DNA from 4 places in the Klebsiella sp. F11 genome. Region 4 is predicted to be linked to each of the others. Evidence: predicted binding sites of a transcription regulator. Region 4 holds the regulator's gene; each other region holds the start of a gene.
What was found. Region 4 encodes PurR, which represses purine synthesis genes. Its sites were predicted from a motif close to CANGCAAACGTTTGCNTG; they were not measured.
Positions count from the first base shown of each region.

Region 1: pyrD (quinone-dependent dihydroorotate dehydrogenase) is a predicted target of PurR. The motif match lies at 4,194-4,211, and genes of this name have one in related genera.
Region 2: gcvT (glycine cleavage system aminomethyltransferase GcvT) is a predicted target of PurR. The motif match lies at 5,692-5,709, and genes of this name have one in related genera.
Region 3: AC1M2H_RS25740 (NCS2 family permease) is a predicted target of PurR. The motif match lies at 5,785-5,802, and genes of this name have one in related genera.

Region 1 covers NZ_CM160060.1:3,642,274-3,649,755, reverse strand. The annotation lists gene pepN (aminopeptidase N) at 1-628, shown strand, start outside; gene ssuB (aliphatic sulfonates ABC transporter ATP-binding protein) at 680-1,453, opposite strand; gene ssuC (aliphatic sulfonate ABC transporter permease SsuC) at 1,450-2,241, opposite strand; gene ssuD (FMNH2-dependent alkanesulfonate monooxygenase) at 2,252-3,397, opposite strand; gene ssuE (NADPH-dependent FMN reductase) at 3,479-4,054, opposite strand; gene pyrD (quinone-dependent dihydroorotate dehydrogenase) at 4,307-5,317, shown strand; gene zapC (cell division protein ZapC) at 5,485-6,027, shown strand; gene AC1M2H_RS18050 (YcbX family protein) at 6,075-7,184, opposite strand; gene rlmKL (bifunctional 23S rRNA (guanine(2069)-N(7))-methyltransferase RlmK/23S rRNA (guanine(2445)-N(2))-methyltransferase RlmL) at 7,283-7,482, shown strand, end outside.
Region 2 covers NZ_CM160060.1:912,875-920,356, forward strand. The annotation lists gene AC1M2H_RS04645 (5-formyltetrahydrofolate cyclo-ligase) at 1-223, opposite strand, end outside; RNA gene ssrS (6S RNA) at 351-534, opposite strand; gene zapA (cell division protein ZapA) at 575-904, opposite strand; gene AC1M2H_RS04660 (YecA/YgfB family protein) at 1,071-1,649, shown strand; gene pepP (Xaa-Pro aminopeptidase) at 1,673-2,989, shown strand; gene ubiH (2-octaprenyl-6-methoxyphenyl hydroxylase) at 2,986-4,164, shown strand; gene ubiI (FAD-dependent 2-octaprenylphenol hydroxylase) at 4,175-5,377, shown strand; gene gcvT (glycine cleavage system aminomethyltransferase GcvT) at 5,801-6,895, shown strand; gene gcvH (glycine cleavage system protein GcvH) at 6,918-7,307, shown strand.
Region 3 covers NZ_CM160060.1:5,234,113-5,241,594, reverse strand. The annotation lists gene AC1M2H_RS25775 (ABC transporter permease) at 1-448, shown strand, start outside; gene AC1M2H_RS25770 (ABC transporter permease) at 463-1,305, shown strand; gene AC1M2H_RS25765 (YjcB family protein) at 1,359-1,640, opposite strand; gene AC1M2H_RS25760 (EAL domain-containing protein) at 2,133-3,737, shown strand; gene soxS (superoxide response transcriptional regulator SoxS) at 3,722-4,051, opposite strand; gene soxR (redox-sensitive transcriptional activator SoxR) at 4,138-4,596, shown strand; gene AC1M2H_RS25745 (glutathione S-transferase family protein) at 4,854-5,522, shown strand; gene AC1M2H_RS25740 (NCS2 family permease) at 5,916-7,265, shown strand; gene AC1M2H_RS25735 (Na+/H+ antiporter) at 7,415-7,482, shown strand, end outside.
Region 4 covers NZ_CM160060.1:2,580,774-2,588,255, reverse strand. The annotation lists gene AC1M2H_RS12875 (C40 family peptidase) at 1-189, shown strand, start outside; gene sodB (superoxide dismutase [Fe]) at 309-890, shown strand; gene AC1M2H_RS12865 (MFS transporter) at 930-2,096, opposite strand; gene cydH (cytochrome bd-I oxidase subunit CydH) at 2,259-2,348, opposite strand; gene purR (HTH-type transcriptional repressor PurR) at 2,643-3,668, shown strand; gene punR (DNA-binding transcriptional activator PunR) at 3,686-4,597, opposite strand; gene punC (purine nucleoside transporter PunC) at 4,710-5,894, shown strand; gene cfa (cyclopropane fatty acyl phospholipid synthase) at 6,193-7,341, shown strand; gene AC1M2H_RS12835 (riboflavin synthase subunit alpha) at 7,407-7,482, opposite strand, start outside.

The sequences.
Region 1 (7,482 bases), 1.1 Mb from region 4:
CAATAAGCTCGACGGCTATCGCGTAGAGCATGCCGATATTGGCAAGCGTTCGCTGCGCAATACCTGCCTGCGCTATCTGGCGTTTGGCGACGTTGATCTGGCGGATAAGCTGGTGGTTGCCCAGTATCGTCAGGCCGACAACATGACCGACGCGCTGGCGGCCCTGTCGGCGGCGGTGGCGGCGCAGCTGCCGTGCCGCGATGCGCTGATGCAGGAGTATGACGATAAGTGGCATCAGGACGGCCTGGTGATGGACAAATGGCTGATTCTGCAGGCTACCAGCCCGGCGGATAACGCGCTGGAGACGGTACGCGCGCTGCTGAACCACCGTTCGTTTAGTATGAGCAACCCGAACCGCGTCCGCTCGCTGATTGGCGCCTTTGCCGGCAGCAACCCGGCGGACTTCCACGCCGAAGACGGCAGCGGCTACCGGTTCCTGGTGGAGATGCTGACCGAACTCAACAGCCGCAACCCGCAGGTGGCGTCGCGTCTGATTGAGCCGTTGATTCGTCTGAAGCGTTATGATGCCAAACGCCAGGCGCTGATGCGCGCGGCGCTGGAGCAGCTGAAAGGTCTGGAGAATCTCTCCGGCGATCTGTTCGAGAAAATCAGTAAAGCGCTGGCGTAAAGGGCATTGCGCTCCCGGATTGCGGCGGCAGCGTCGCGCTCCGGGAGCCGTTTAGCCGTGACTAAACAGGCGCGGTGAGGCTTCGTGCCTGCCGCGCTTCATTACCCTGTTGAGCACTTCCGCCTCCAGCTCCGCCATGCGCGCCGATCCGGTGTGCCGCGGGCGCGTAATATCCACCGCGACGTCCAGCCCAATCTTGCCCTCTTCAATCAGCAGCACCCGATCTGCCATCGCCACCGCTTCGCTCACGTCGTGAGTCACCAGCAGTACGGTGAAACCATGTTCCTGCCAGAGCGAGACGATTAAATCCTGCATTTCGAGGCGGGTGAGGGCGTCCAGCGCGCCCAGCGGCTCGTCAAGCAGCAGCAGGCCGGGGCGATGGATCAGCGCCCGGGCCAGCGCCACGCGCTGCTTTTGTCCGCCGGAAAGCGCCGCCGGCCACTCGTTGGCGCGATTTTCGAGGCCGACGCTGGCCAACGCCTGCAGGGCCGCCTCCCGCCACGAGCCCTTCAGCCCGAGGCCGACGTTATCGATCACCGTTTTCCACGGCAGCAGGCGCGAATCCTGAAACATCATGCGGGTGTCGTCCTGGACCTGCGCCAGCGGCGTCGAGCCCGCCAGCAGCTCGCCGGCGTTGGGCTTCTCCAGCCCGGCGAGCAGACGCAGGAGGGTACTTTTACCGCCGCCGCTGCGCCCGACCACCGCGACGAACTGCCCGCTGGGAATGTGTAAATCAAGCGCGTTAAGAATCGTATTCTCGCCGTAGCGTTTGGTCACGCCGTTGAGCAACAGCGGGATCCCAGGGTTCAGACGGGCGGTGGTCATGCGTTAGCCTCCTGAAGATGATAGGCCGGATTCCAGCGCAGCCAGACGCGCTCCAGCAGCTGCGCGCTGAAGTCGGCCAGTTTGCCCAGAATGGCGTAGAGAATGATGGCCACGACCACCACGTCGGTCTGCAAAAATTCGCGGGCGTTCATCGCCAGGTAGCCGATGCCGGCGTTAGCCGAAATGGTCTCGGCGACGATCAGCGTTAGCCACATCAGGCCAAGCGCAAAGCGGATACCCACCATGATTGACGGCAGGGCGCCGGGCAGTATGACGTGGCGGAACAAGGCAAAGCCCGACAGGCCATAGCTGCGCGCCATCTCGACCAGCCCGCGGTCAATATTACGAATTCCGTGCCAGGTGTTGATGTACATCGGGAACATGGTGCCCAGCGCAACGAGAAATATCTTGGCGCTCTCGTCGATGCCGAACCATAAAATCACCAGCGGAATCAGGGCCAGGTGCGGAACGTTGCGCAGCATCTGAATCGAGGTATCCAGCAGGCGCTCGCCCCAGCGCGAGAGGCCGCTAATCATGCCTAACGTCAGGCCGATGGAACCGCCGATCGCGAAACCCAGCAGCGCGCGCCACGAGCTGATGGCCAGATGCTGCCAAAGCTCGCCGCTGGCAGAGAGGGTCCAGAAGGCCTTCAGCACGCCTTCCGGCGAAGGCAGGATCCGGGTGGAGAGCCAGCCCACCGACGAGGCGAGCTGCCAGACGATGACGGTGCCTACCGGTAAAAACCAGGGGGCGAGGCGAATCAGCAGTTTTTGCCCGGGGGTTGCCATATGTCGCCCCTTAGCTCTGCGCCGCTTTACGCGGGATAAATTCATTCGCCACCGCTTCACCCTGTGGAAGCAGGCGCTGCGGCTGCGGGATTGACGGAATATTGACGTCCAGCAGCGGGAACAACAGCTCGCCGACGCGCAGGGCTTCTTCGAGATGCGGATAGCCGGAAAGCACGAAGCTATCGATGCCGAGCGCGGCATATTCGTTGATGCGTTCGGCAACCGTGGCGGCGTCGCCGACCAGCGCGGTTCCGGCGCCACCGCGCGCCAGCCCGACGCCGGCCCACAGGTTAGGGCTGATTTCGAGCCTGTCGCGCTGGCCGTTGTGCAGCGCGGCCATGCGGTGCTGGCCGACGGAATCGGTTTGCGCAAAGGCGGCCTGCGCCCGGGCGATAGTGTCATCGTCCAGATGGGAAATCAGGCTCTCCGCCGCCTGCCAGGCCTCTGCGTTGGTTTCACGCACAATCACATGCAGACGGATGCCGAAGCGAACCTTACGCCCGTGAAGCGCGGCCTTTTCGCGCACCTGGGCGATTTTTTCCGCCACCTGCGCCGGCGGCTCTCCCCAGGTCAGATAGAGATCGACCTGCTCGGCGGCAAGATCCTGCGCCACCTCAGAGGATCCGCCGAAGTAGAGCGGGGGACGCGGCTGCTGCAGCGGCGGGAACATCAGCTTCGCGCCGCGCACGCGCTGGTGCTTGCCGTTGAAGGTCACGGTTTCGCCCTCCATCAGCCGCCGCCAGATATGGGTAAATTCCGCCGAGGCTTCGTAGCGCTCGGCGTGATCGAGGAACACGCCGTCGCCGGCAAGCTCCTGCGGATCGCTGCCGGTCACCAGGTTAAACAGCGCCCGGCCGTTGGAGAGCCGATCCAGGGTTGCCGACTGGCGCGCCGCGACCGTTGGCGAAACCACGCTCGGGCGCAGGGCGACGAGAAACTTCAGCCGCTGGGTCACCGGGATCATCGAGGCGGCCACCAGCCAGGCGTCCTCGCACGATCGTCCGGTGGGGATCAGGACGCCGGTAAACCCCAGCCGATCGGCGGTCTGCGCAATCTGCTGCAGATAGCCGTAATCAACCGGACGCGCGCCTTGTTCGGTGCCAAGATAGCGGCCGTCACCGTGGGTGGGTAAAAACCAGAACATATTCAGACTCATGATTTCGCTCCTTGCAGGGCTGCGGGCTGCGCCGCGTGTCCCGGGGCGGAGAGCATCAGCATCCCGCTGAGTGCCAGGAGTTTACGCATGTTCGACTCCGCGGGTGGTTTTCAGGGCCGGCGCGCGGCTGGTTGGCCGATGCAGCGCCTGCCAGAAGGTCTCCAGCGCAAGGTCGAGGCGACTCTGCAGGTTGGGCGTAAACTGCGGCTTGTGCTGATAGTCGGTCACCTGGCTATCGTCGGCAAACACGCCGTGGAGGATCTCCTGGGCCTTCAGCGCGTTGAGAACCGGCTTCAGGGCATAATCTACCGCCAGCATATGGGCGATAGTGCCGCCGGTCGCCAGGGGCAGAACGATTTTGCCCTCCAGCGCGCGTTCCGGCAGCAGGTCGAGCAGCGTCTTCAGCGCGCCGGAAAAAGAGGCCTTATAGATCGGCGTGGCGATAATCAGCCCGTCCGCGCCGGCCAGCTGTTCGTTGAGGGTATGCAGCGCCGGGTTATCGAAACGGGCATAAAGCAGATCTTCCGGGGCAAAATTCTGCAGATGCCAGTGGCAAACTTCAACATCAGCGGCGGAGAGCGTCTCCCTCGCGTATTCCAGAAGGGCGCTGGAACGGGAAGGGTAGCGCGGGCTGCCCGCAAGTGTGATAACGCGCATGTTCTCTCTCTCCTTATAACCAAATGTCTGCATTTATCTAATATTGATAACATTTACCGGCAGTGTGACAGAGGCGATTTATTTACCTAAATGATTTTTCCACCCTTGTTTTGTCAAAATTTGCATAAAGAAAGGCGGAAAAGTAAACGTTTGCGTGGGATGGGCTATTTTTTGTCGCAGGTCAATTCCCTTTCCGCTGAGGATCGAACATAATACGCCCCCGGTTTGCACACCGGGAATCCAGGAGAGTTCATGTACTACCCCTTCGTTCGTAAAGCTCTTTTTCAGCTCGATCCTGAGCGCGCTCATGAAGTAACCTTCCAACAATTACGCCGCGTATCGGGAACGCCGCTTGAAATGCTGATCCGCCAGAAGGTGCCGGCTAAACCGGTGACCTGCATGGGGCTTACGTTTAAAAATCCGCTGGGTCTTGCCGCCGGGCTGGATAAAAACGGCGAGTGCATCGATGCGCTCGGGGCAATGGGTTTTGGTTCCATCGAAATTGGTACCGTGACGCCGCGCGCGCAGTCGGGCAACGATAAGCCGAGGATCTTCCGTCTGGTGGCGGCAGAAGGGTTGATCAACCGCATGGGCTTTAATAATCTCGGCGTTGATAATCTCGTCGAGAACGTTAAAAAGGCGCATTTTGACGGTATTCTGGGGATTAATATTGGTAAAAATAAGGATACCCCGGTTGAGCAGGGCAAAGATGATTATCTGATTTGTATGGAAAAAGTCTATCCCTACGCCGGCTATATCGCCATTAATATCTCCTCGCCGAATACCCCGGGGCTGCGTACGTTACAATATGGCGACGCGCTCGATGATTTACTTTCCGGTATTAAAAATAAGCAGCTTGAGCTGCAGCAAAAGCATCAGAAATATGTTCCTGTGGCCGTGAAGATCGCCCCGGATCTTTCTCTTGAGGAATTGATCCAGGTAGCCGATAGCCTCGTGCGCCATAATATTGACGGCGTCATTGCCACCAATACCACTCTCGATCGATCGCTGGTGCAGGGCATGCAATATTGCGATGAAACCGGTGGCCTCAGCGGTCGTCCTCTGCAATTAAAAAGCACTGAGATTATCCGCATGCTGGCGACAGAATTAAACGGCCGTCTGCCAATTATCGGAGTAGGTGGGATTGACTCTGCTATTGCAGCCCGGGAAAAAATCGCTGCCGGCGCGACGCTGGTTCAGATTTATTCTGGCTTTATTTTTAAAGGCCCGCCGCTGATTAAAGAAATTGTTACCAATATCTAATCTTTTCCCCCTCTGAAACACCCCCAGGGCTTTATTTCCGGCCCTGGTTGTTTTATATTCCCTCATTGTTGCTTATTTAGACATTTTAGTCTTTTCTTAATTTTGGAAATAATTCTGTTGCCGTATGCCGTGCATTACAGATAGAAGTGAAAGAGGACGGGGGAAAAATGCGGATTAAACCTGACGATAACTGGCGTTGGTATTACGATGAAGAGCACGATCGCATGATGCTCGATTTGGCCAATGGTATGTTGTTCCGCTCGCGCTTTGCGCGCCGGATGCTGACGCCCGATGCATTCGCGCCATCCGGGTTCTGCGTTGACGACGCCGCTCTTTATTTTTCCTTCGAAGAAAAATGCCGGGATATAGAATTATCGAAAGAGCAGCGCGCGGAATTAGTACTTAACGCGCTGGTCGCCATTCGTTTTCTGAAGCCTCAAATGCCGAAAAGCTGGCATTTCACCACTCATGAAGAGAGCTGGCAGCCCGGCGGCGGCGATGCCGCCAGCGCCTGGATCAGCGAAACCGGGCAGCAGGTGAATCTGCTGGTGGTGGAGCCTGGCGAAAATGCCGCGCTGTGCCTGCTGGCGCAGCCGGGGTTAACCCTGGCCGGGCGGGTGATGCAGCTTGGCGACGTGATTAAAATTATGAACGACAGACTGCAGCCTGCCCCGCGTATCTCCAGCTACAGCCTCGGCGAGGCGGTTTAGGCCGGCGAGCCTCTTTGGCCCCGCCGACCGATGCGCTCCTGAAGACCTCAGGGCGCCAGGCGTAAGTCGGTTTTTGGTACGCAGCTACAGCACAGAATAGTGCCATCCGCCGCAACGGCGTCGTTCTTCAGCGGGCTGACTTCACCCTCCTCAAGCCGAATGCGGCAGCTGCCGCAGATGCCCGCCCGGCAGGAGTAGGGCACGCGGATCCCCTGCTGCTCGAGCTGTTCCAGCAAAATCTGCTGGTTATTGCCGGTAAAACGCTGTCCCTGCCACTCAATATCCACCGTCGCATTCTGCTGAGCTGCAGAAGGTTCGCTATCATTGCTTTCGCCCGCGCCGTAGGCCTTTGCCGGGCCGCGGCTCAGCACCTCGACTTCGTCACCCACGCGAATAACGCCGCTGCTGCGGGCAATCAGGTTTTGACCGAAATCGACATCGCCATTGTCCAGCGCGGTGCGAAAACGCTGCAGCGTGGCCAGCGGCTCGCCGGAAGGATGCTTTTGCCCGCGCTCGGGACTAACGGTGGTAAAAATACAGCGGCTGCAGGGCTTGGCGACATCAAAAATCACTTCGCCAATGCGAATCACCTTCCAGCTATCTTCCTCCCATGCCTCGGCGCCGGTGACCACAAGGTTAGGGCGAAACTGCTCCATACGTACGCTGGCCGGGCAGCGCTGCTGCAGATCGCGCAGCGAGGCTTCGTTGGTGAGTAAATAGGGGAAACCGTCGGCAAAGGTGAGCGGGACGGCGTCATGGCGCTTAACGCGGCGGGTTAGCTGCGGCCCCAGCCAGCGCAGCTGCACCTGGCGATTAAAAAAGCCGCTTAGCCACTGGTTAACCGTTGGCGGCGCAACCACGGCGGTGAAATGGTTTCCCCACACCTCGGTCGGCTCGCCCTGCGGCGCGAAATCCGCGAAGCGTACGATTGCGCTGCTGCCGTCAGGGGCGGTCAGGTGCACGCCATCCTGCAGCGGAGCGGGGGTGAATTTCACCATCTGTGGAAACTGGCGGGCGGTAATAAAGGTGCCGTCCGTTTCCGTCACCATAAACAGGCGATCGAAGGCCAGGCCGCTGATATCGGCAAACGCATGCGTCAGGCCAATTCCACGCATCGATTTGACGGGATGAATAAAAAGTCGCGATAGCGTTGCCATGTGGAGTCTCTGGGCTTAAAAATAAGCCTTTAACTTTATGACATGGGGCGCATATTGGCTATAATGCGCACCAATTTTCTTTTAGTAAAAGTGACGATATGAATTCTCTGTTTGCCAGTACGGCTCGTGGGCTTGAAGAGCTGTTAAAAACTGAACTGGAATCACTTGGCGCAGCGGAGTGCCAGGTAGTCCAGGGCGGGGTCCATTTTCAGGGAGATACGCGCCTGCTGTATCAAAGCCTGATGTGGAGCCGGCTGGCCTCACGCATCATGATGCCGTTAGGCCAGTGTAGCGTGTA
Region 2 (7,482 bases), 1.7 Mb from region 4:
CCCGCCACAGCTGCTCAATCAGCGGCTGAGTATCCAGCTCGCCATCGAAGGAAAGAAACAGCGCCACGGTTCGCGCGAGGGTCACCGGCGGATAGGCCATCATGCGGTTCGCTCCCAGCGCGGCGAGGCTGGCCTGCTGTTCAGGCGTCAGCGCGCGTCGAAGCTGGCGGATGTGCTGGCGAATCTGCTGTCGGGTTAAGCGGGTATCAGAAATTTGGGTCATGAAAGATCGCCTGATCGGGCATTATCACGTCACGACGTGAGCCGGTTATGCATGTAGGCGTAGTGTAATACAGAGTAGATGAAATGCTAAAAGTGAAGTCGTACGAAATGAAGCGCGAATAAAGAAGGGAATCTCCGAGATGCCGCCGCAGGCTGTAACCCTTGAACCCTTGGTTCAAGGTGAATGCGTCGTCACAGTTTTAAGGCTTCTCGGACGAACCGAGCATGCTCACCAACCGTGGAGCGCCACATTCTTGTGGTATGAAATATCGGCTCAGGGGACTGGCCCGCTTGCAAACATCTCAGAGAAATTCTGTTCTGCGATTACTCTAACACAGTTAATTGCAAAGTGTTATTCAAACTTCGGCCCGGTTCTTTCGCTTATGCGACCTTGCTCGAGCAGCGCCTGCTCGATGGTCTGCTGAAGCATCCGAATACGCTGTTCCATACTGGAGGCGTAGTCGCGGGTTTTCGCTTTTTCCTGAGTTAACTCATAGCTGATGTTCAACGCGGCGATGAAGACCAGCTGCTCAGTATTTGTGACTCTAGTGCGTTCTTTTAAATCTTGCAACCGCTGATTCAGGTCGTCAGCTGCCTGACTCAAGGCATCCCTTTGTTCAGGCGGGCAATTCACGCGGAGTGAACGGCCAAAAATTTGGAGATCGACGGGTTGTGCAGACATGCCACCTTCCTGCTGATTGACTGCGCGGCCTTCACGTCCGTACCCAGGACGACGAAGGGGCGACACTATAGCTACCCTGATGCGAAGGTACAAGCCCTATTCTGGTTCACCAGGGTCCAAAGTGGTAGCATATCATGAATATTCCTCCCAACGATGACGAATGCGCATGTCTATACAGAACGAAATGCCTGGTTACAACGCCGTAGACCAGTTACTTAACCAACAGGGCGTGGGCTTAACCCCGGCAGAAATGCACGGCCTAATCAGCGGCATCCTGTGCGGCGGCAATAAAGACAGCAGCTGGCAGCCGCTGGTGCACGACCTGACGAACGAAGGTCTCGCATTCGGTCACGAGCTGGCGCAGTCTCTGCGCAGCATGCATTCTGCGACCAGCGACTCGCTGGAAGACGACGGCTTTCTGTTCCAGCTCTATCTGCCGGAAGGTGAGAACGTGAGCGTGTTTGAACGCGCCGACGCGCTGGCCGGTTGGGTTAACCACTTCCTGCTGGGCCTTGGTGTGACTCAGCCGAAGCTGGATAAGGTCAAGGATGAAACCGGCGAAGCCATCGACGATCTGCGCAACATTGCGCAGCTGGGCTACGACGAAGACGAAGACCAGGAAGAGCTGGAGATGTCGCTGGAAGAGATTATCGAGTACGTACGCGTTGCCGCGCTGCTGTGCCACGAAAACTTCTCGCGCCAGCAGCCAACCGCACCGGAAGTACGCAAGCCGACACTACACTAATTACAATTTGTTGAGGGGGCGTCATGACACAGCAGGAATTTCTTTCTCGTCGCCAGGCGCTGTTAGCGCAGATGCAGCCGGGCAGCGCGGCGCTCATTTTCGCCGCACCGGAAGCGGTACGCAGCGCAGATTCGGAATATCCCTACCGGCAGAACAGCGATTTTTGGTACTTCACCGGCTTCAATGAGCCTGAAGCCCTGCTGGTGCTGATTAAAAGCGACGAAACCCATAACCACAGCGTGCTGTTTAACCGCGTCCGCGATCTGACGGCGGAAATCTGGTTCGGCCGCCGCCTTGGGCAGGACGCCGCGCCGTCGAAGCTCGGCGTCGATCGCGCCCTGGCGTTCAGCGAAATTAACCAGCAGCTGTATCAGCTGCTGAACGGCCTTGACGCCATCTATTTTGCGCAGGGCGAATATGCCTACGCCGATAAAATCGTCTTCATGGCGCAGGAAAAGCTGCGTAAAGGCTCGCGCCAGAACCTGCAGGCGCCAAATTCCGTCATCGACTGGCGGCCGATAGTGCATGAGATGCGCCTGTTCAAATCGCCAGAAGAGCTCGACGTGCTGCGCCGCGCCGGAGAAATTTCCGCGCTGGCCCACACCCGGGCGATGGAAAAATGTCAGCCGGGGATGTTCGAATACCAGCTGGAAGGCGAAATCCTTCATGAATTCAACCGTCACGGCGCCCGCTTCCCTTCCTATAACACCATCGTTGGCGGCGGCGACAACGGCTGCATTCTGCATTACACCGAAAACGAGAGCGAGCTGCGCGATGGCGATCTGGTATTGATCGATGCCGGCTGCGAATACCGCGGCTATGCGGGCGATATCACGCGCACCTTCCCGGTGAACGGCAAATTTAGTCCGGCCCAGCGCGAGATTTATGACATCGTCCTCGAATCGCTGGAAACCGCGCTGAGGCTCTACCGCCCGGGTACCTCTATTCAGGAGGTTAATCAGGAAGTCGTGCGGATAATGGTCGTTGGCCTGCTGCGCCTCGGCATTCTTAAAGGGGACGTTGACGAGCTGCTGGCTAACAATGCGCACCGCCCGTTCTTTATGCACGGCCTGAGCCACTGGCTGGGGCTGGACGTACATGATGTCGGAAACTACGATGTCGACCGCTCCCGGGTTCTCGAACCGGGCATGGTGCTGACCGTTGAGCCGGGGCTGTATATTGCGACGGACGCCGAGGTGCCGCCGCAGTATCGCGGTATCGGTATCCGCATCGAAGACGATATTGTGATCACCGCTGACGGCAATGAAAATCTGACCGCCGGGGTGGTGAAAAGCGCGGACGACATCGAAGCGCTGATGGCCGCGGCACCGCGATCATGAGCGTGCTGATCGTTGGCGGCGGCATGACCGGCGCGACCCTCGCTCTGGCTATCTCCCGGCTGACCGACGGCGCGCTGCCGGTTCATCTGGTGGAAGCGGCGGCGCCGGACTCCTCGCGGCATCCTGGATTTGACGCCAGGGCGATTGCGCTGGCGGCAGGCACCTGCCAGCAGCTGGCGCGCGTCGGTATCTGGCAGGAGATCGCCGACTGCGCGACGCCAATTCAGCGCGTGCACGTCAGCGACCGCGGCCACGCGGGGTTCGTCACGCTGGAGGCGCAGGACTATGGCCTCGCGGCGCTGGGCCAGGTCGTTGAGCTGCACGATATCGGCCAGCGCCTGTTTGCGCAGCTGCGCGAGGCGCCGGGCATTACCTTGCACTGTCCGGCCAAAGTAGAGAACGTCCGCCGATGGGAGGTGGGCGTTAGCATCACCCTGGACAGCGGCGAAACGATTGACGGCAGGCTGCTGGTGGCGGCGGACGGATCGCGCTCGACCATCGGCGCCCGCTGCGGTATCAGCTGGCAGCAGCAGCCCTACCAACAGCTGGCGATCGTTGCCAACGTCAGCACCGCTTTGCCCCACGAGGGACGCGCCTTTGAGCGGTTTACCGAGCACGGTCCCCTGGCGATGCTGCCGATGTCGCAGGGCCGCTGTTCGCTGGTGTGGTGCCACCCTCAGGCGCGGTATGACGACGTCCTGAGCTGGTCGGATGCACGTTTTTGCCACGAGCTGCAGCAGGCGTTTGGCTGGCGGCTGGGGCGCATAACCCACGCCGGAAGGCGCAGCGTTTATCCGCTGGCGTTAACCACCGCTTCCCGCGCGGTTTCCCATCGCCTGGCGCTGGTCGGCAACGCGGCGCAGACGCTGCATCCCATTGCCGGACAGGGGTTTAACCTCGGCCTGCGCGATGTGATGAGCCTGGCGGAAATCGTTGCCCAGGCCGGCGCCAGCGGCCGCGATCCCGGCGATTATGCCTTGCTTGACCAGTATCAGGCGCGGCGTGCGGATGATAAGTCCGCCACTATCGGCGTGACCGATGGCCTGGTTCATCTGTTTGCCAACCGCTGGGCGCCGCTGGTTGCGGGGCGCAACGTCGGGCTGATGGCAATGGAATTATTTACTCCGGCGCGCGATGCGCTGGCGCAGCGTACCCTCGGTTGGGTCCCCCGTTAAGGAGTTGAACGTGCAAAGTGTTGATGTGGCCATTGTGGGCGGTGGCATGGTGGGGCTGGCGGTGGCCTGCGGACTGCAGGGTAGCGGGCTGCGCGTCGCCGTACTTGAGCAGGCTGAGCCACAGCCGTTGGATGCCGACGCGCGACCGGCGCTGCGGGTCTCGGCGATTAACGCCGCCAGCGAGAAGCTCCTGAGCAAGCTTGACGTCTGGTCAACTATTATCGCCCGGCGCGCCAGCTGTTATCACGGTATGGAAGTGTGGGATAAAGACAGCTTTGGCCGCATCAGCTTTGATGACCAAAGCCTGGGCTTCAGCCATCTCGGGCACATTATTGAAAACGCGGTGGTGCACCACGCGCTGTGGCAAAAGGCGCAGCGCTGTTCTGACGTCACGCTGCTGGCCCCGGCGCAGCTGCAGCAGGTAGCATGGGGTGAGAACGAAGCCTTTCTCAGCCTGCAGGACGGCAGCATGCTGACCGCCCGGCTGGTGGTCGGCGCCGACGGCGCCAACTCCTGGCTGCGCAACAAGGCCGATATTCCGCTGACCTTCTGGGACTATCGCCATCACGCGCTGGTGGCCACCATCCGCACCGCGGAGCCGCATAAAGCCGTCGCGCGCCAGGCCTTCCACGGCGAGGGTATTCTCGCTTTCCTGCCGCTCAGCGATCCGCACCTGTGCTCTATCGTCTGGTCGCTATCGCCGCAGGAAGCGGAGCAGATGCAGCAGGCGGACGAGGCGACGTTTAATCAGGCGCTGAATATCGCCTTCGATAACCGCCTCGGCCTGTGCCAGCTTGAGAGCGAGCGCGAAGTTTTCCCGCTTACCGGCCGCTACGCGCGCCAGTTTGCCGCCCATCGCCTGGCGCTGGTTGGCGACGCGGCCCACACCATCCACCCGCTGGCCGGGCAGGGGGTGAACCTCGGCTTTATGGATGCCGCCGAGCTTATCGATGAGATCCGGCGCCTGCATGCCCAGGGCAAGGATATTGGCCAGCATCTGTATCTACGTCGCTATGAGCGCAGCCGCAAGCACAGCGCCGCGCTGATGCTGGCGGGGATGCAGGGCTTTCGCGAAATGTTTGCCGGCAGCCATCCGGCGAAGAAGCTGCTGCGCGATATCGGCCTCAAGCTGGCCGATACGCTGCCGGGCGTCAAGCCGCAGCTGATCCGCCAGGCGATGGGCCTGAACGACCTTCCGGCCTGGTTACGTTAAGCGCGTCACACTTCTCTCCCCGGCCCTCGCGCCGGGTTTCCCCGTCTCATTTGAAATAATCTAATCTCAGCCGTTTTTTCGCATTAGTTTTATTAATGCCTCTCTTTTTTTGTGAAAGAAATCAGGCCCGTTTATTCGCATAAAATATCATCATCACCTGCCTGTCACTTTTGTTATGTTAATTTTATGTGGCATAAATCGCTTTTTGCCAGTCAATAATTCTGTAGAGTTTTCGGCGAGATTTGGTCATAAGCTAATGTGATGTCCTGATTTACCTTATGGTTTAACGCCGGTTTCGGTGGTAAGTTCAGGCCAAAGGTAACGTTTGCGTCGGCGCCAGCGAAGGGCCCCGATGCCGGATTTCGCGGGGCGAAATCGCCGCCAAAAAAAGTAGCTGGTTCCGTTTTATTCGACGAGGAAAAGATGGCTCAACAGACTCCGTTGTATGAACAACACACGCTGTGCGGTGCGCGCATGGTGGACTTCCACGGCTGGATGATGCCGCTGCACTACGGTTCCCAGATTGATGAGCACCATGCGGTGCGCAGCGATGCCGGCATGTTCGACGTCTCGCACATGACCATCGTCGACTTCCACGGTAGCCGGATTCGCGAGTTCCTGCGCTATCTGCTGGCTAACGATGTGGCGAAGCTCACCGTCCCGGGCAAGGCGCTGTACAGCGGAATGCTGACCGCTTCGGCGGGCGTTATCGATGACCTGATTGTCTATTTCCTGGCGGAAGACTATTTCCGCCTCGTGGTTAACTCCGCGACCCGCGAAAAAGACCTCGCCTGGATTAGCCAGCAGGCTGAACCCTATGGCCTGGAGATAACCGTGCGCGACGATCTGGCGCTGATCGCCGTTCAGGGGCCGCAGGCGAAAGAGAGAGCCGCCACCCTGTTTAACGAGCAGCAGCGCCAGGCCGTTGCCGGCATGAAGCCGTTTTTTGGCGTACAGGCGGGAGATCTGTTTATCGCCACCACCGGCTATACCGGCGAGGCGGGCTATGAGATTGCGCTGCCGAAAGAGCAGGCCGCAGATTTCTGGCGCAGCCTGCTGGACGCGGGCGTGAAGCCCTGCGGCCTCGGCGCGCGCGACACGCTGCGTCTGGAAGCCGGGATGAACCTGTACGGCCAGGATATGGACGAAGGCGTCTCCCCGCTGGCGGCAAATATGGGCTGGACCATCGCCTGGGAACCTGCCGATCGCAACTTTATTGGTCGTGAAGCGCTGGAGCTGCAGCGTGAAAAAGGCACCGAACAGCTGGTTGGCCTGGTGATGACCGAGAAGGGCGTGCTGCGCGGCGGTCTGCCGGTGCGCTTTACCGACGCTGACGGTAATCAGCACGAGGGCATTATCACCAGCGGAACGTTCTCCCCGACGCTGGGCTACAGTATTGCACTGGCACGCGTACCGGCGGGCATCGGTGAAACGGCCGTCGTACAGATTCGTAACCGCGAAATGCCGGTAAAAGTGACTAAACCCGTTTTTGTGCGTAACGGCAAAGCCGTTGCGTGATTCCCCCTTTTGGAGATGAATGATGAGCAACGTACCAGCAGAACTGAAATACAGTAAAGAACACGAATGGCTGCGCAAAGAAGCCGACGGCACCTACACCGTTGGCATCACCGAGCACGCGCAGGAGCTGCTTGGCGATATGGTTTTCGTCGATCTGCCAGAAGTCGGGACGACCGTTGACGCCGGCGATGACTGCGCCGTTGCGGAGTCGGTCAAAGCGGCCTCGGATATCTATGCCCCGATTAGCGGCGAGATCGTGGCGGTGAACGAAGAGCTGAACGACTCCCCGGAGCTGGTTAACAGCGAACCGTACGCTGCCGGCTGGATCTTCAAGATCAAAGCCAGCGATGAAACTCAGGTCGCGGCGCTGCTGGACGCGACGGCCTACGCCGCGCTGTTAGAAGACGAGTAAGTACCTCCATCCTTCACGCCACAGGCGCGTCGGTCGCTGGCTTTTGTAAGCCGCGGAGCGTCGCTGCCCGCCGCGTGAATGATTTTGCGTATTAAGGCCCGGCGAGCATTCGTGATCCACCGGGCACACCAGTCAGACAATTACGATTCACTGCACGTTTCAGGAACCATCGCTC
Region 3 (7,482 bases), 2.7 Mb from region 4:
CGCCAGCGATCTGCTCACCCCGCTGGAGACTATTTCCTGGCTGGGCTGGAAGGGCATCATTATCACCTTCGTCTGGAAGCAGCTGGCGTTCGCCACGCTGCTGATCTGCGGCGCTATGGCGGCGCTTGAGCAGTCGCAAATTCTGGCGGCGCGCAACCTCGGCGCCTCTCGCCCGCGGATCCTGTTTGATATTATTCTGCCGCAGGTGCTGCCCGCTATCGGCGTGGTGCTGGTGCTCTCGACCGTCACCATGATGTCGGTGCTGTCGGTGCCGCTGATGATAGGCGTCGGCACGCCGACGATGATCACCGTTGATATGGCGTTTCGCGTGAACTCCTACGGAGATTACGCCGTAGCTAACGCCCTGGGCGTCGTTTCGCTGCTTATCTGTGGCGCGCTGTCGTGGTTTTATCTGCGTCATAGCCTGCGGCAAAAAGGGGGAGAATGATGAAGGAGGTTACGATGACGCCACCCGCGACGCTGCTGGCGAAAGGGCGGAGAAAGCTAAGCGCCAGCCTGCCGCTGCAGACGCTGCTGCTGGTTCTGATGCTGCTGGCGATGTTTGGCCCGCTGCTGAATCTACTGATTTGGACGGTGGCCGAAAGCTGGTTTTTTCCCCACGCCCTGCCCAGCCAGTGGGGGCTGAAATACTGGTATCAGGTGTTCAGCCCCTATAGCGATGTCTCCGGCTCTTTGCTGACCAGCGTGCTGATTGCCGTGCTGTCGGTGCTGGTGTGCCTGCTGATTTCGATCCCCGCCGGCTATGCGCTATCGCGGCGAGGCATGCCGCTGCGGGTGGGCTTTATGCTGCTGTTTCTTATTCCGCAGGCCTTCCCTAACCTGACGGTATATATGAATATCGCCCGACTTTTCTATCAGTGGGGGCTCAACGGCACCGTGGCCGGCGTGGTGCTGGTGCACAGCGTGCACGGTCTGATGTATTCGGTATGGATCTGCGTGGCGGCGTTCTCAGCGGTCGATCCGCTGCTGGCAAGAGCGTCACGTAATCTGGGAGCCGGGGCGGTGTATACGTTTTGGCATATCGTTTTGCCCCAGGCATCGCCGGGGATAATCGCCGCCAGCATCTTTGTGTTTCTGGAGTCGCTGGATGAGTTTACCGGCACCTTTTTTGTCGGCGCGCCGGATATCACCACGCTGCCGCTGCTGCTATACAACGCCAGCATGTCGGGAAACTATCAGGTGTCGTCTATTACCGCGCTGATTTTATTACTGCCGTCGCTGCTGTTTATGCTGGTTATTCATAAATTTATGCGCCCGGAAATGCTGGCGAAAATGGGCAAATAGCGCTCAGGCTACCCGCCAGTAAAAACGCTTCCCGGTGGGAAGCGTTTTTACTATCAGGTCATAATCATCGGCCACTCTGGCGGCGTCTGGCTCATCACTTCAACCATGACGTCTTTAATGTTGCCCCAGATTTTGGCAACGTCGATCAGCGTGATGCCGAGCAGGCCGGTGGCAAACCAGCAGGCGGCGACCAGCCCCAGGCCGCTGCAGATCACCGCTAAGCCGGCGTAGTCGCTTTTACGCAGCTGAATATTCATCGAGCTGGCTAAAAACATCAGCACTGCGCTCACCAGCGGCCAGCGCAGCAGTATGACACTGGTAGTAATGGAAGCCATTAACCTGATCCTCAAAGAAAGTCGGGGCCTTTGACAACCTGGCGAGACTGACGATGACGTGGCGCTCTGGCTATCGACGGGCAAACAAACGAACAATGAAACAATGTTTCCGTTTCATTAGGATATGTGAACTATATCACACTTGTTCTTTTATTCACCAGCCAAAAATTGCGTTTTTTATGTGCTCTTAAACCATTTTAATATTGTGGTTAATGGCGCGGCGAGCCATAGCCACGCCCGCCATGACGGTAAAGCTGGCGCTTTAATACGCCGGACTCTTTTTTTGCCATACTTATAAACGCGGCGCCGCTCTCATTATGTCGAGAATGTTTCTCGATTGTTCTATAAATTAGTATTATTCATCATTATCAGGTGTATGGTTTTTACGCCAAATAGCCGATTGCTAAATGACTGAGTGTTGTATAAGAGTAGGCATCTGCCATTGTGGGCTTTTACCGTGACTAAGGCGTATCGCATGGATATAAAGCGGAAATGAGTCGTAGTGTTTCGCATAAGGCGTTGAGAATATTCGGTATTACCCTGTTCATCCTGCTGCCAGTGGTTGTGGCATCGTGGCTTGCCCAACACCGGGCAAGGGTGGAAACCGACGACCAGCTCCGCTCGTTTTCTCAACTGGCGCTGCAGCAAACCGAAATGGTTATTCATGAGGTCGAACAAGCGCGGGAAAAGGCCCTGCAATACCAGGGGATAATATGTTCGCCGCAGCATCAGAGATATATGCTGGATATTGTTCGCAGCCTGCTTTACGTCGATGATTTAATCTATGCGAAAGGCGCTGATTTCTTTTGCTCAACCGCCGTTCGCCCCGATACGGCATGGCGTATCGGGACAGCTAATTATACAAAGAAACCGGATATCGCTATCTATTACTATCGTGATACGCCGTTTTATCCCGGTTTTGCCATGACCTATATGCAGCGCGGTCACTATGTCGCGGTGATTAACCCACTTTCCTATAGTACGCTCATATCCAGCGATAGAGATTTAGCCTACGGTCTGTTCGATACCAAAACGAATCAGTTTTTCTCCGTCAGCAAAAATACCGACGCCGCGGCGCTACGTCCGCTGATCCGCCCTGAAGATACCTTTTTCCAGCAGGATCGCCGGGTCTACACCGTTGCCCATTCGGCGAAGCGCCCTATTGCGGTGATCATGTCCACCTCGCGCGTTGGTTATTATAAAAATTTATATGACCAGATAATGATTACCCTGCCGCTGGGCCTGATTTGTAGCTCATTGATTTTACTGATGTGGCTGAGAACCCGGCGGCAGTATCACTCCCCGCGCAGCATGCTACAGCGCGCGCTGTGCCGCCGCCAGCTGTGCCTGCACTATCAGCCGATCGTTGATATTAAAACGAACCGCTGCGTCGGGGCCGAAGCGCTGCTGCGCTGGCCCGGGCGCGATGGTCCGGTGATGAGCCCGGCTGAGTTCATCCCGCTGGCGGAAAACGAAGGGCTGATCGCGCAGGTGACGGACTACGTGGTGGATGAGGTGTTTGCCGATCTGGGCGAATTCCTCGCCAGCCATCCTCAGCTGTACGTCGCGATTAACCTCTCGGCCACGGATTTCCACTCCGCGCGGCTGATTAGCCAGATTAGTGAAAAGGCGCGAAGCCATGCGGTGTGCATCAACCAGATTAAAATCGAAGTGACCGAGCGCGGGTTTATTGACGTGCAGAAAACGACGCCGGTGATCCAGGCCTTTCGCGAAGCGGGATATGAAGTCGCCATCGATGATTTCGGCACCGGCTACTCCAACCTGCATAACCTCTCTTCGCTCAATGTCGATATTCTCAAGATCGATAAGTCCTTTATCGATACGCTGACGACCCACGGCACCAGCCATATGATCGCCGAGCATATTATTGAGATGGCGCGCAGCCTGCACCTGAAAACCGTGGCCGAGGGCGTCGAAACGTCGGACCAGGTTAAGTGGCTACAGAAGCGCGGCGTCCGCTATTGCCAGGGCTGGCACTTTGCGAAGGCGATGCCGGTGCAGGAGTTTAAGCAGTGGCTGATTAAGGTACCAGCCCGGCTTAGCCCCTGCGCGCAAAGCCGTCAGGCGGAAATCTGATGGCGATAGTCGCTGGGGGTGCGGTCATACTCCCGGCGGAACACCCGTGAAAACGTCTGCTGCGAGACGTAGCCCAGATCCATCGCGATATCAAAGATCGGGCGCTGGGTGGTTCTGAGGGCTTCCGCGGCCAGCAGCAGCCGGCGCTGACGAATGTAATCACCCAGCGTCTGATGCGTAACGGCGCGGAACATCCGCTGAAGATACCATTTCGAGTACCCCGACTTTTTGGCGACTACATCAATGTTAAGTGGTTGATCGATATGTTCATCAATCCATTCAATAAGCGTTTGGATAATATCCTGATGGGACATAAAGCGGCCTCTCTCTCAATTCTCGATTCGTCGTTTTGTCTGCGGGCGAGTATAATTCCTCAAGTTAACTTGAGGTAAAGCGCTTTATGGAAAAGAAATCACCCCGTATTAAAACGCTGTTGACCCCGGGCGAAGTGGCGAAACGTACCGGCGTTGCCGTCTCGGCGCTCCATTTCTATGAAAGCAAAGGGCTGATTCACAGCCAGCGCAACGCCGGCAACCAGCGGCGCTATCGTCGCGACGTGCTGCGCGCGGTGGCGATTATCAAAATTGCGCAGCGCATTGGCATTCCTCTGGCCACCATCGGCGACGCCTTTGGCGTCCTGCCCGAAGGCCACAACTTAAGCGCCAAAGAGTGGAAGCAGCTGTCGTCGGTGTGGCGGGATGAGCTGGACCGGCGTATTCATACGCTGACCGCGCTGCGCGATCAGCTGGATGGCTGCATTGGCTGCGGCTGCCTGTCGCGACGGGACTGCCCGCTGCGCAACCCGGGAGACAAGCTGGGCGAAGAGGGAACCGGCGCGCGACTGCTGGAGGATGATTAAAAAACTAAAGCGCCACAACAGGGCGCTTTAGTTGTTTTCCGGTCTTTGTCTTTCGCTCTATCCCGCTGGTTCGCAGGAGGGTTTCCCCCGACGTCGGCTCACCTCAGTATTGCGCAACGGTTGATGGAGGTTCCGGATTGCGCCGACAATCTAATTGTGGCACATCCCCTGACGTCTACTCGTTTATTTCAGCGAAATTTTCCCGCCATTCGCCGCCAGTTCCTATAGTTAATTTGAACAAATGACGGGAGAGACCCATGCTGACGGTACATCACCTGAATCAATCGCGATCGCAGCGCGTGCTCTGGGCCCTGGAGGAGCTGCAGCTGCCCTACCAGATCGTCTGCTATTCGCGGCAGAAAAATATGCTGGCGCCGCCGGAGTTAAAAAACATTCACCCGCTGGGCAAGTCCCCGGTCGTGGAGGACAACGGCTACGTGCTGGCGGAGTCCGGGGCGATACTCGAATATCTGCAGGAGACCTACGATAGCACGCAGCAGCTGCGGCCCCAGGCGCTGGCGGACAGGCTGCAGTACCGCTTTTGGCTGCACTATGCCGAAGGTTCGCTGATGCCCCTGATGGTGATGAAGCTGGTCTTGTCTCGTCTCGGCAAGGCGCCGGTGCCGTTCGGCATGCGCACGCTGGGCGGCGCGCTGGGGAAGGGGATGCAGAAGGCCTGGCTTGACCGGCAGATTGCCACCCACGCCGCCTTTATCGAAGAGCACCTCTCCCGATGGCCGTGGTTCGCCGGCGAAAACCTGAGCATGGCCGATATTCAGATGAGCTTTCCGCTGCTGGCGCTGCAGTCGCGCGGCGGAATCGACGGTCTTGCGCACATCGCCCGCTGGACCCAGCGTATCGAACAACGTCCGGCCTGGCAGCGCGCCATTGAGCGCGGCGGCCCCTTCACGCTGCAGGGCGCCTGAGGCATCACCTTTTACGATGGCCGGCGCGAATTGCTATCGGCGCTATGCAAAAATGTTAGCAGATTGCGCATAGACGATAACGTTTGCGCATCGGCTGGTTATTTCCTGAACGTCATAAGCGAAATTTAGCGAAAGACGTCAAACTCCAGTTGAAAAGGGCCATCTAAAGGCTGGATAATCGTTTGCCTTATTATTTTGCTCGCTATTTATCCTGCCAACAGGAGGGGAGCAAAGTAATTTTGACCACCGTATTGTATGCGCGGAGTTAAACGTTTGCTTTTTTTGCAGCCCCCCTGGCGCTGCGATATAGCACAAGGAGATCGCGTTGAACTGGCAGTGGATGGTCCACCACGCATACCGACGAATGATAAAAATTCTCAGGGGAAGTTTTCTATGTCTACGCCTTCAGCGCGTACCGGCGGTTCATTAGACGCCTGGTTTAAAATTTCAGCTCGCGGCAGCTCCGTGCGTCAGGAGATTGTTGCCGGTTTAACCACCTTTCTGGCGATGGTGTACTCGGTCATCGTGGTACCGGGCATGCTGGGTAAAGCCGGGTTCCCACCGGCGGCGGTGTTTGTCTCCACCTGCCTGGTGGCGGGCGTCGGCTCTCTGGTTATGGGGCTGTGGGCCAACCTGCCGCTGGCAATCGGCTGCGCTATCTCGCTGACCGCCTTTACCGCCTTCAGCCTGGTGCTGGGGCAGCACATCAGCATCCCGGTTGCGCTGGGCGCCGTGTTCCTGATGGGCGTGCTGTTTACTATTATCTCCGCAACCGGCATTCGCAGCTGGATCTTACGCAACCTGCCGCAGGGCGTTGCGCACGGCACCGGCATCGGTATCGGTCTGTTCCTGCTGCTGATCGCCGCCAACGGCGTGGGCCTGGTGATTAAGAACCCGCTGGACGGCCTGCCGGTAACGCTGGGGCATTTCGACAGCTTCCCGGTGATTATGTCGCTGGTGGGGCTGGCGGTGATTATCGGCCTCGAAAAAATGAAGGTGCCGGGCGGCATTCTGCTGACCATTATCGGCGTGTCGATCGTCGGCCTGATTTTCGACCCTAACGTCCACTTCTCCGGGATTTTCGCCATGCCGTCGCTGAGCGACGACAAAGGCAACTCGCTGATCGGCAGCCTCGATATCATCGGCGCGCTGAATCCGGTGGTGCTGCCGAGCGTGCTGGCGCTGGTGATGACGGCGGTCTTCGATGCCACCGGCACCATTCGCGCGGTCGCCGGGCAGGCGAACCTGCTGGATAAAGACGGGCAGATCATCAACGGCGGTAAAGCGCTGACCACCGACTCCCTGAGCAGCGTCTTCTCCGGCCTGGTCGGCGCGGCGCCGGCGGCGGTGTATATCGAATCAGCCGCGGGTACCGCCGCCGGCGGTAAAACCGGCCTGACCGCGGTGACGGTTGGCGTGCTGTTCCTGCTGATCCTGTTCCTCTCTCCGCTCTCCTATCTGGTTCCCGCCTACGCCACCGCGCCGGCGCTGATGTACGTCGGCCTGCTGATGCTGAGCAACGTGGCGAAAATCGACTTTAACGATTTTGTCGATGCGATGGCGGGCCTGATTACCGCGGTCTTTATCGTGCTGACCTGCAACATCGTTACCGGCATCATGATCGGCTTCGCGTCGCTGGTTATCGGGCGCCTGGTTTCCGGGGAGTGGCGCAAGCTGAACCTCGGCACCGTGATCATTGCCGCGGCGCTGGTTATCTTCTACGCCGGCGGTTGGGCAATTTAAGCTATTTTTGCTGACAACGGGCGGCTCAGGCCGCCCGTTTAATTTTTAAGCCACATCCTGTTTCCTTTTGCGTTAATCTGGGTAGCGTATCATTTCGAGACATGACGCCTCAGATGTAAAAATAAGAACACGCAGCAAACAGGGAACACATGGAAATATTCTTTACCATACTCATCATGACCCTCGTGGTCTCTCTCTCCGGGGTGGTTACACGCGT
Region 4 (7,482 bases):
GATCTGGTCTTCTTCCGCACCCGCGGCCGCGGCACGGCGGATCACGTCGGCGTGTACGTTGGTAACGGCAAATTTATCCAGTCGCCGCGTACCGGACGCGATATTCAGATTACCTCGTTAAGCGAAGATTACTGGGTTCGCCACTACGTTGGCGCCCGCCGCGTGATGACGCCTAAAACCATCCGCTAGCGCCCCCTGCCGCGCCTGCGGCAGGTTAACTCTCTCTTTTGCCACATCTTTTAATTTGCTACTATCTCCCTGTGCATGATGTGGTTATTGCACGCATTAATATAATAAGGAGAGTAGCAATGTCGTTCGAATTACCTGCATTACCATATGCAAAAGACGCCCTGGCGCCGCACATTTCCGCTGAAACTCTGGAATACCATTACGGTAAGCATCACCAGGCCTACGTCACCAACCTCAACAACCTGATCAAGGGCACCGCTTTTGCAGATCTGTCTTTAGAAGAGATCGTTCGTTCTTCCGAAGGCGGCGTCTTTAACAACGCCGCCCAGGTCTGGAACCACACCTTCTACTGGAACTGTCTCGCGCCGAACGCCGGCGGCGAGCCGGAAGGCGAACTGGCGGCAGCTATCGCCAAAGCCTTCGGTAGCTTCGCCGATTTTAAAGCGCAGTTCACCGATGCGGCGGCAAAAAACTTCGGCGCCGGCTGGACGTGGCTGGTCAAAAATGGCGACGGCAGTATGGCGATTGTCTCGACCAGCAACGCCGGTACGCCGCTCACCGGCAGCGCTACGCCGCTGCTGACCGTGGATGTCTGGGAACATGCTTATTACATTGACTACCGTAACGCCCGTCCGAACTATCTGGAGCACTTCTGGGCGCTGGTAAACTGGAAGTTTGTCGCGGCTAATCTGGCGGCATAAAACGGTACCGCAGAAGGGTTTCCCCTTCTGCGGTAACAACTAGCTGCTGGCTAAGGCCTCTTCCGGCCGCGAACGACTGCTGAACAGCACCAGCATCAGCGCCACCCCGGCGATGATCGCGCCCATCACCGGAACAAATGCGTAGCCCAGGCCGCCGGAAATTACCGCCCCGCCGGCCGCCGCGCCCAGCGCATTGCCGAGGTTAAACGCCCCGATATTCACCGAAGAAGAGAGCCCCGGCGCTTCATGAGCCACGCGCATCACGCGCATCTGCAGCGGCGGCACCACGGCGAACGTCGCCGCGCCCCACACTACCATGCTGATGGCCGCGCCAATCTGCGACTGCGCCAGCAGCGGGATCGCCAGCATGATAACCATCAGCAGCAGTAAAAATCCCTTCAGCGTGCCGGAAACCGAGCGGTCGGCAAATTTTCCGCCAAGGTAGTTGCCCAGAGAGAAGCCGACGCCAATCAGCACCAGCATCGCGGTGACGAACAGCGGCGAAGCGTGGGTAATGGTATGCAGCACCGGCGAAATATAGGTATAGAGAGTGAACATCGCCCCGGCCCCGAGCACGGTGGTCAGCAGCGCGGAAAGCACCTGCGGCCGCATCAATACCGCCAGCTCTTCCTTCACATTCGGCCGCTCCCCTGCGCTGCCTTTCGGCAGCGAGAACCACAGGCCGGCCATCGCCACCAGGCCAAGACCCGCCGTGGCGAGGAAGGACATGCGCCAGCCGATGGTTTCACCCAGCCAGGTCGCCGCCGGGACGCCGCCAATATTGGCGATGGTCAGACCCATAAACATGGTTGCCACCGCGCTGGCCTGCTTGTGCTTAGGCACCACGCTCGCGGCCACCACCGAGCCGAGGCCGAAGAAGGCGCCGTGGTTCAGGCTGGTGATAATGCGCGAGAGCAGCAGCGTGGTGTAATCCGGCGCCATTGAAGAGAGGACGTTGCCAAGGGTAAAAATAGCCATCAGGAAAATTAGCGCGCTGCGGCGCGCGCGATGCGACAGCAGCAGCGTCATCAGCGGCGCTCCGACCATCACGCCGATGGCGTAGGCGCTAATCAGCATCCCCGCGGCGGGAATGGATACATCCACGCCTTTCGCGATCACCGGTAGCAATCCCATCGGGGAAAATTCGGTCGTACCGATACCAAACGCCCCAACGGCCAGCGCTAACAGGGGAAAGTTGATTTTCATGCAATGACTCCAGCAAACCGTCCTCAGCGACGGTATCTCATCAGAAGGCAAAAGCATGACATCAATCACAGAAAAACAAAAGTAAACGAAATGGCAAAAGATTTTTGCGAATTTGATAATAATGCGTGGGAATGGGGGAAAGGAGCCTCTCCCCCGCAAGAATTAGTGCAGTACGGCGGTCAGCGCTGCGGCCACGATCAGCCCCAGAACAATAATCGTCGTGGTCAGCGAAAACTTTAAATCTGTATCCATCAATTTTCCCCCTGATTATCCCCACAAGAAAAGTGAGCCTGCTCATTTTTGCACAGTATTGCATAAAAATCTTCTGAGATTTAGGGCGATGCACGTTTTTACTCTTCCCCTTTGCCGCAAGATCGGACAAAATCCCACGCTAATTTGAAAGCGTATCGGCCATTGACCCCTTCCTGTCGTTCTGTGTCGTTTCCCGACGTGATGCAATGTTGAACATTGCGCTCAGGGTGTGTATAGGCAAACGGTTACGTATCGATAATCAGACGATCAGGTCAAGGTCTGGAGAGAGAAGTAATGGCAACAATTAAAGATGTAGCGAAGCGCGCAAACGTTTCCACTACAACAGTGTCACATGTAATTAACAAAACCCGTTTTGTGGCTGAAGAGACGCGCAACGCGGTATGGGCCGCCATCAAAGAGCTGCACTACTCTCCGAGTGCGGTGGCGCGCAGCCTGAAGGTTAATCACACCAAATCGATCGGCCTGCTGGCCACCAGCAGCGAAGCGGCCTATTTTGCCGAGATTATCGAGTCCGTCGAGAAAAGCTGCTTCCAGAAGGGCTACACCCTGATTCTGGGCAACGCGTGGAACGATCCGGAAAAACAGCAGGCCTACCTGTCGATGATGGCGCAAAAGCGCGTCGACGGTCTGCTGGTCATGTGCTCCGAATATCCGCAGTCGGTGCTCTCCATGCTCGAAGAGTACCGCAACATCCCGATGGTGGTGATGGACTGGGGCGAGTCCAAGGCCGACTTTACCGATTCGGTGATCGATAACGCCTTTGAAGGCGGTTACATGGCCGGCCGCTATCTTGTCGAACGCGGCCACCGTGAAATCGGCGTGATCCCGGGTCCGCTGGAGCGCAACACCGGCGCCGGTCGCCTGGCCGGTTTTATGAAAGCGATGGAAGAAGCGCAGATTCGCGTCCCGGAAAGCTGGGTGGTTCAGGGCGACTTCGAGCCTGAGTCCGGCTACCGCGCCATGCAGCAGATCATCAGCCAGCCGCACCGCCCGACCGCCATCTTCTGCGGCGGCGATATCATGGCGATGGGGGCGATTTGCGCAGCCGACGAAATGGGCCTGCGCGTGCCGCAGGATATTTCGCTGATTGGCTATGACAACGTGCGCAACGCCCGCTACTTTAGCCCGGCGCTGACCACCATTCATCAGCCAAAGGACTCTCTCGGCGAAGCCGCATTCAATATGCTGATGGACCGCATCGTTAACAAGCGCGAGGAGTCGCAGTCTATCGAAGTTCACCCGCGCCTGGTCGAGCGCCGCTCGGTGATCGACGGCCCGTTCGTCGACTACCGCCGCTAATCCCGGCGGGGCGCCGCCTATTCCGGCGCCCGCAGCCACTCCCGATTTAACGTTTCGCTGTCGCCAAGATAGTCCAGCAGCCAGGAGAGTGCCGGCGAGATATCGCTCTGCTGCCAGGTCAGACAGCAGGCGGCGTCCGGGAACGGATTTTCCAGCTCCAGCGCCGTCCATTCGCCGCTATCGATCCGCGGGCGGGCGAAGTGCGACGGCACCATGCCGATGCACAGCCCGGCCGACAGGCAGGTTGTCGAGGCGTCCCAGTCCGGCACCACCACCCTCTTCTGATTATCCAGCAGCCACGTCGTGCGCTTCGGCAGCGAGCGGGAGGTATCCTCCCTGACCAGCGACGGCCAGTTGCGCAACGTATCATCGCTCAGCGGACCGCTCATTTTTGCCAGCGGATGGTGGCTGGCCACCACGCAGTGCCAGCTCAGCATGCCCATGTCGCGAAAGGCGTAGCGTCCGCCGACCGGAATCGAGCGGGTCGCGCCGATAGCCAGCTCCACGCGGCCGTCGGCCAGCGCGTCCCAGACGCCGTTAAACACCTCCTGGAAGACAATCAGCTCGACGTCCGGAAAGTGACGATAAAAATCGACAATCATCTGCCGCATACGCGCCGGCTTGACGATATCGTCAACCGCAATCGAGAGCTGCCCGCGCCAGCCGTTGGCGATCTGCTGGCACTGGCGGCGGGTGATCTGCATTTTTTTGATAACAGAACGCCCTTCCTGTAAAAACCACACCCCGGCCGGGGTGAGTTCGACGTCGCGATGACGTCGTTCGAAGAGCGGAACCGCCAGCCACTCTTCGAGCTGACGCACGGTGTAGCTGACCGCAGAAGGGACACGATGCAGCTCCTGAGCCGCAGCGCTAAAGCTGCCGTTGCGGGCAACCGCATCAACCACTTCAAGGGAGTATTCGGACCACATATTCTGCCTGCAAAATTTTTGAACGCATGTAACAAATATTAGCGTTTCACAAGCCAGAATGCACTCCCTACACTCTGCGACATCTTACCTGTATCAGAAGAAAGAGAACTTTATGCAACAACCCGGGAAAGGATTTTTAGTTTGGTTAGCGGGCCTCAGCGTGCTGGGCTTCCTCGCAACCGATATGTATCTGCCGGCGTTTTCGGCTATCCAGCAGGATCTGAATACTTCGGCGGCCTCGGTCAGCGCCAGCCTCAGCGTGTTTCTCGCCGGTTTCGCCGTTGGCCAGCTGTTCTGGGGTCCGGTATCCGATCGCTACGGGCGCAGGCCGGTACTGCTCAGCGGCCTGGCGATCTTCGCCGTCGGCTGCCTTGGCATGCTGTGGGTACGGGACGCGAATCTGATGCTGGCGCTGCGGTTTGTGCAGGCCATCGGCGTCTGCGCGGCGGCGGTCACCTGGCAGGCGATGGTCACCGACTATTATCCCGCCCAGCGTACCAACCGCATATTCGCCACCATCATGCCGCTGGTGGGCCTGTCGCCGGCTCTGGCGCCGCTGCTCGGCAGCTGGCTGCTCGCCCATTTCGACTGGCAGGCTATTTTCGCGACCCTGTTCGCCATCGCCCTGCTGCTGATGCTGCCCGCCTTACGCCTCAAGCCGGTGCGCCGGCCCGGGAGCGATACGCAGAAAAAGCTGACCTTCCTGGCGCTGCTGCGCTCGCGCGAGTATAGCGGCAACGTGCTGATTTATGCCGCCTGCTCCGCCAGCTTTTTCGCCTGGCTGACCGGATCGCCGTTTATTCTACATGACATGGGCTACGGGCCAACCGCCATCGGCCTGAGCTACGTGCCGCAGACTATCGCCTTTTTAATCGGCGGATACGGCTGCCGGGCGGCGCTGCAAAAATGGCAGGGGCAGCAGCTGCTGCCGTGGCTGCTGGTGGTTTTTGCGCTCAGCGTTGCCGCCACCTGGCTGGCTGGTCTGCAGCAGAATGCCTCCATCGTCGCGCTGATGGTCCCCTTCTGCGTGATGGCTATCGTTAACGGCGCCATTTACCCGATTGTCGTTGCCCAGGCGCTGCGCCCGTTCCCTCAGGCGACGGGACGCGCCGCCGCGCTGCAGAATACCCTGCAGCTCGGACTGTGCTTCCTGACCAGCCTGCTGGTCTCCACGCTGATTGCCACGCCGCTGCTCACCACCACCAGCGTGATGCTGGCCTCCATCGTGCTGGCCGGGCTGGGATATGTGATGCAGCTGCGCACCACCCGGCTGAGCGCCGAGTCGGCGCATGCATAAAATGGTTTCAGTGGTGTTAAGATCCAGTAATTAGCCTGCTAATATCTTTTTATTGAAAGCCTTAAAATAGGGGCCTATACTGGATCGCGTGTCACATAAATAGACAGTTTATCGATATTAACGGGGGCAGGATGCTTCCCGTTTCACCATGGAAGGCCTTTCGGCAAGGGTTATCTCCCTTCCTCTGTTCTACGTCGGATAGCAGCTTCACGGATTATTCCGTGAGATTTCTCACAATGCCAAAAAAAGCGTCTACGCTGTTTTAAGGTTCTGATCACTTGGGCGTGATGGAGAAGCTATGAGTTCATCGTGTATAGAAGAAGTAAGTGTACCAAATGATGACTGGTACCGAATTACAGCTGAGTTACTTGGTCGTGCGGGTATTGAAATTAATGGCCCCGCTCCCTCCGATTTACGGATAAAAAACCCCCTCTTTTTTAAGCGCGTGCTGCAGGAAGGTTCTTTGGGGTTAGGTGAAAGCTATATGGACGGCTGGTGGGACTGCGAGCGTCTGGATATCTTCTTCCATAAGGTGCTGCGCGCCGGACTGGAAAAACAGCTTCCCCGCCATCTCAAAGATACGCTGCGTATTGCTACCGCTCGCCTGTTCAATCTGCAAAGTAAAAAACGTTCCTGGATAGTCGGCAAAGAGCACTACGATCTCGGCAACGATCTTTTTAGTCGGATGCTCGACCCCTATATGCAATATTCCTGCGCTTACTGGAAAGAGGCGCAATCTCTGGAAGAGGCTCAGCAGGCTAAATTAGATCTTATTTGCCGCAAGCTGCAGCTGGAACCCGGGATGCGGGTGCTGGATATTGGCTGCGGCTGGGGCGGTCTGGCCTATTACATGGCAAAAAATTATCACGTTAGCGTGGTTGGCGTTACCATTTCTGCCGAACAGCAAAAAATGGCCCAGCAGCGGTGTGAAGGATTAGACGTCACTATCCTGTTACAGGACTATCGTGACTTACATGATAGTTTTGACCGGATAGTTTCCGTCGGTATGTTTGAGCACGTGGGGCCGAAAAACTACGCGACCTATTTCGACGTTGTCGACCGAAATATGCAAGCGGACGGTCGTTTTTTACTGCACACCATCGGTTCAAACAAAACCGACCTCAGCGTCGATCCGTGGATCAATAAATATATCTTCCCTAACGGCTGCCTGCCGTCGGTACGCCATATTGCGCAAGCCAGCGAAACGCATTTCGTTATGGAAGACTGGCACAATATAGGCGCCGATTACGATACCACGCTGATGGCCTGGTACGAGCGATTCCTCGCCAGCTGGCCGGATATTGCCGACAACTACACCGAGCGTTTTAAACGCATGTTTAGCTATTATCTGAACGCCTGCGCCGGCGCCTTCCGCGCGCGCGATATTCAGCTGTGGCAGGTGGTGTTTTCTCGCGGCGCCGAGGGCGGCCTGCGCGTAGCGCGCTAGCTCCTGGCTAAACCGCAGTACCGATGCCGGTCCGTGGCTTCACTGACCGGCATTTTTTCGCGCTGTTACTCTTGCGTCGCCTTTTGCACGGCTTCTTTCGCCGCCAGCACCCGCTCTACGGTATCGACCACCGCCTGCGTC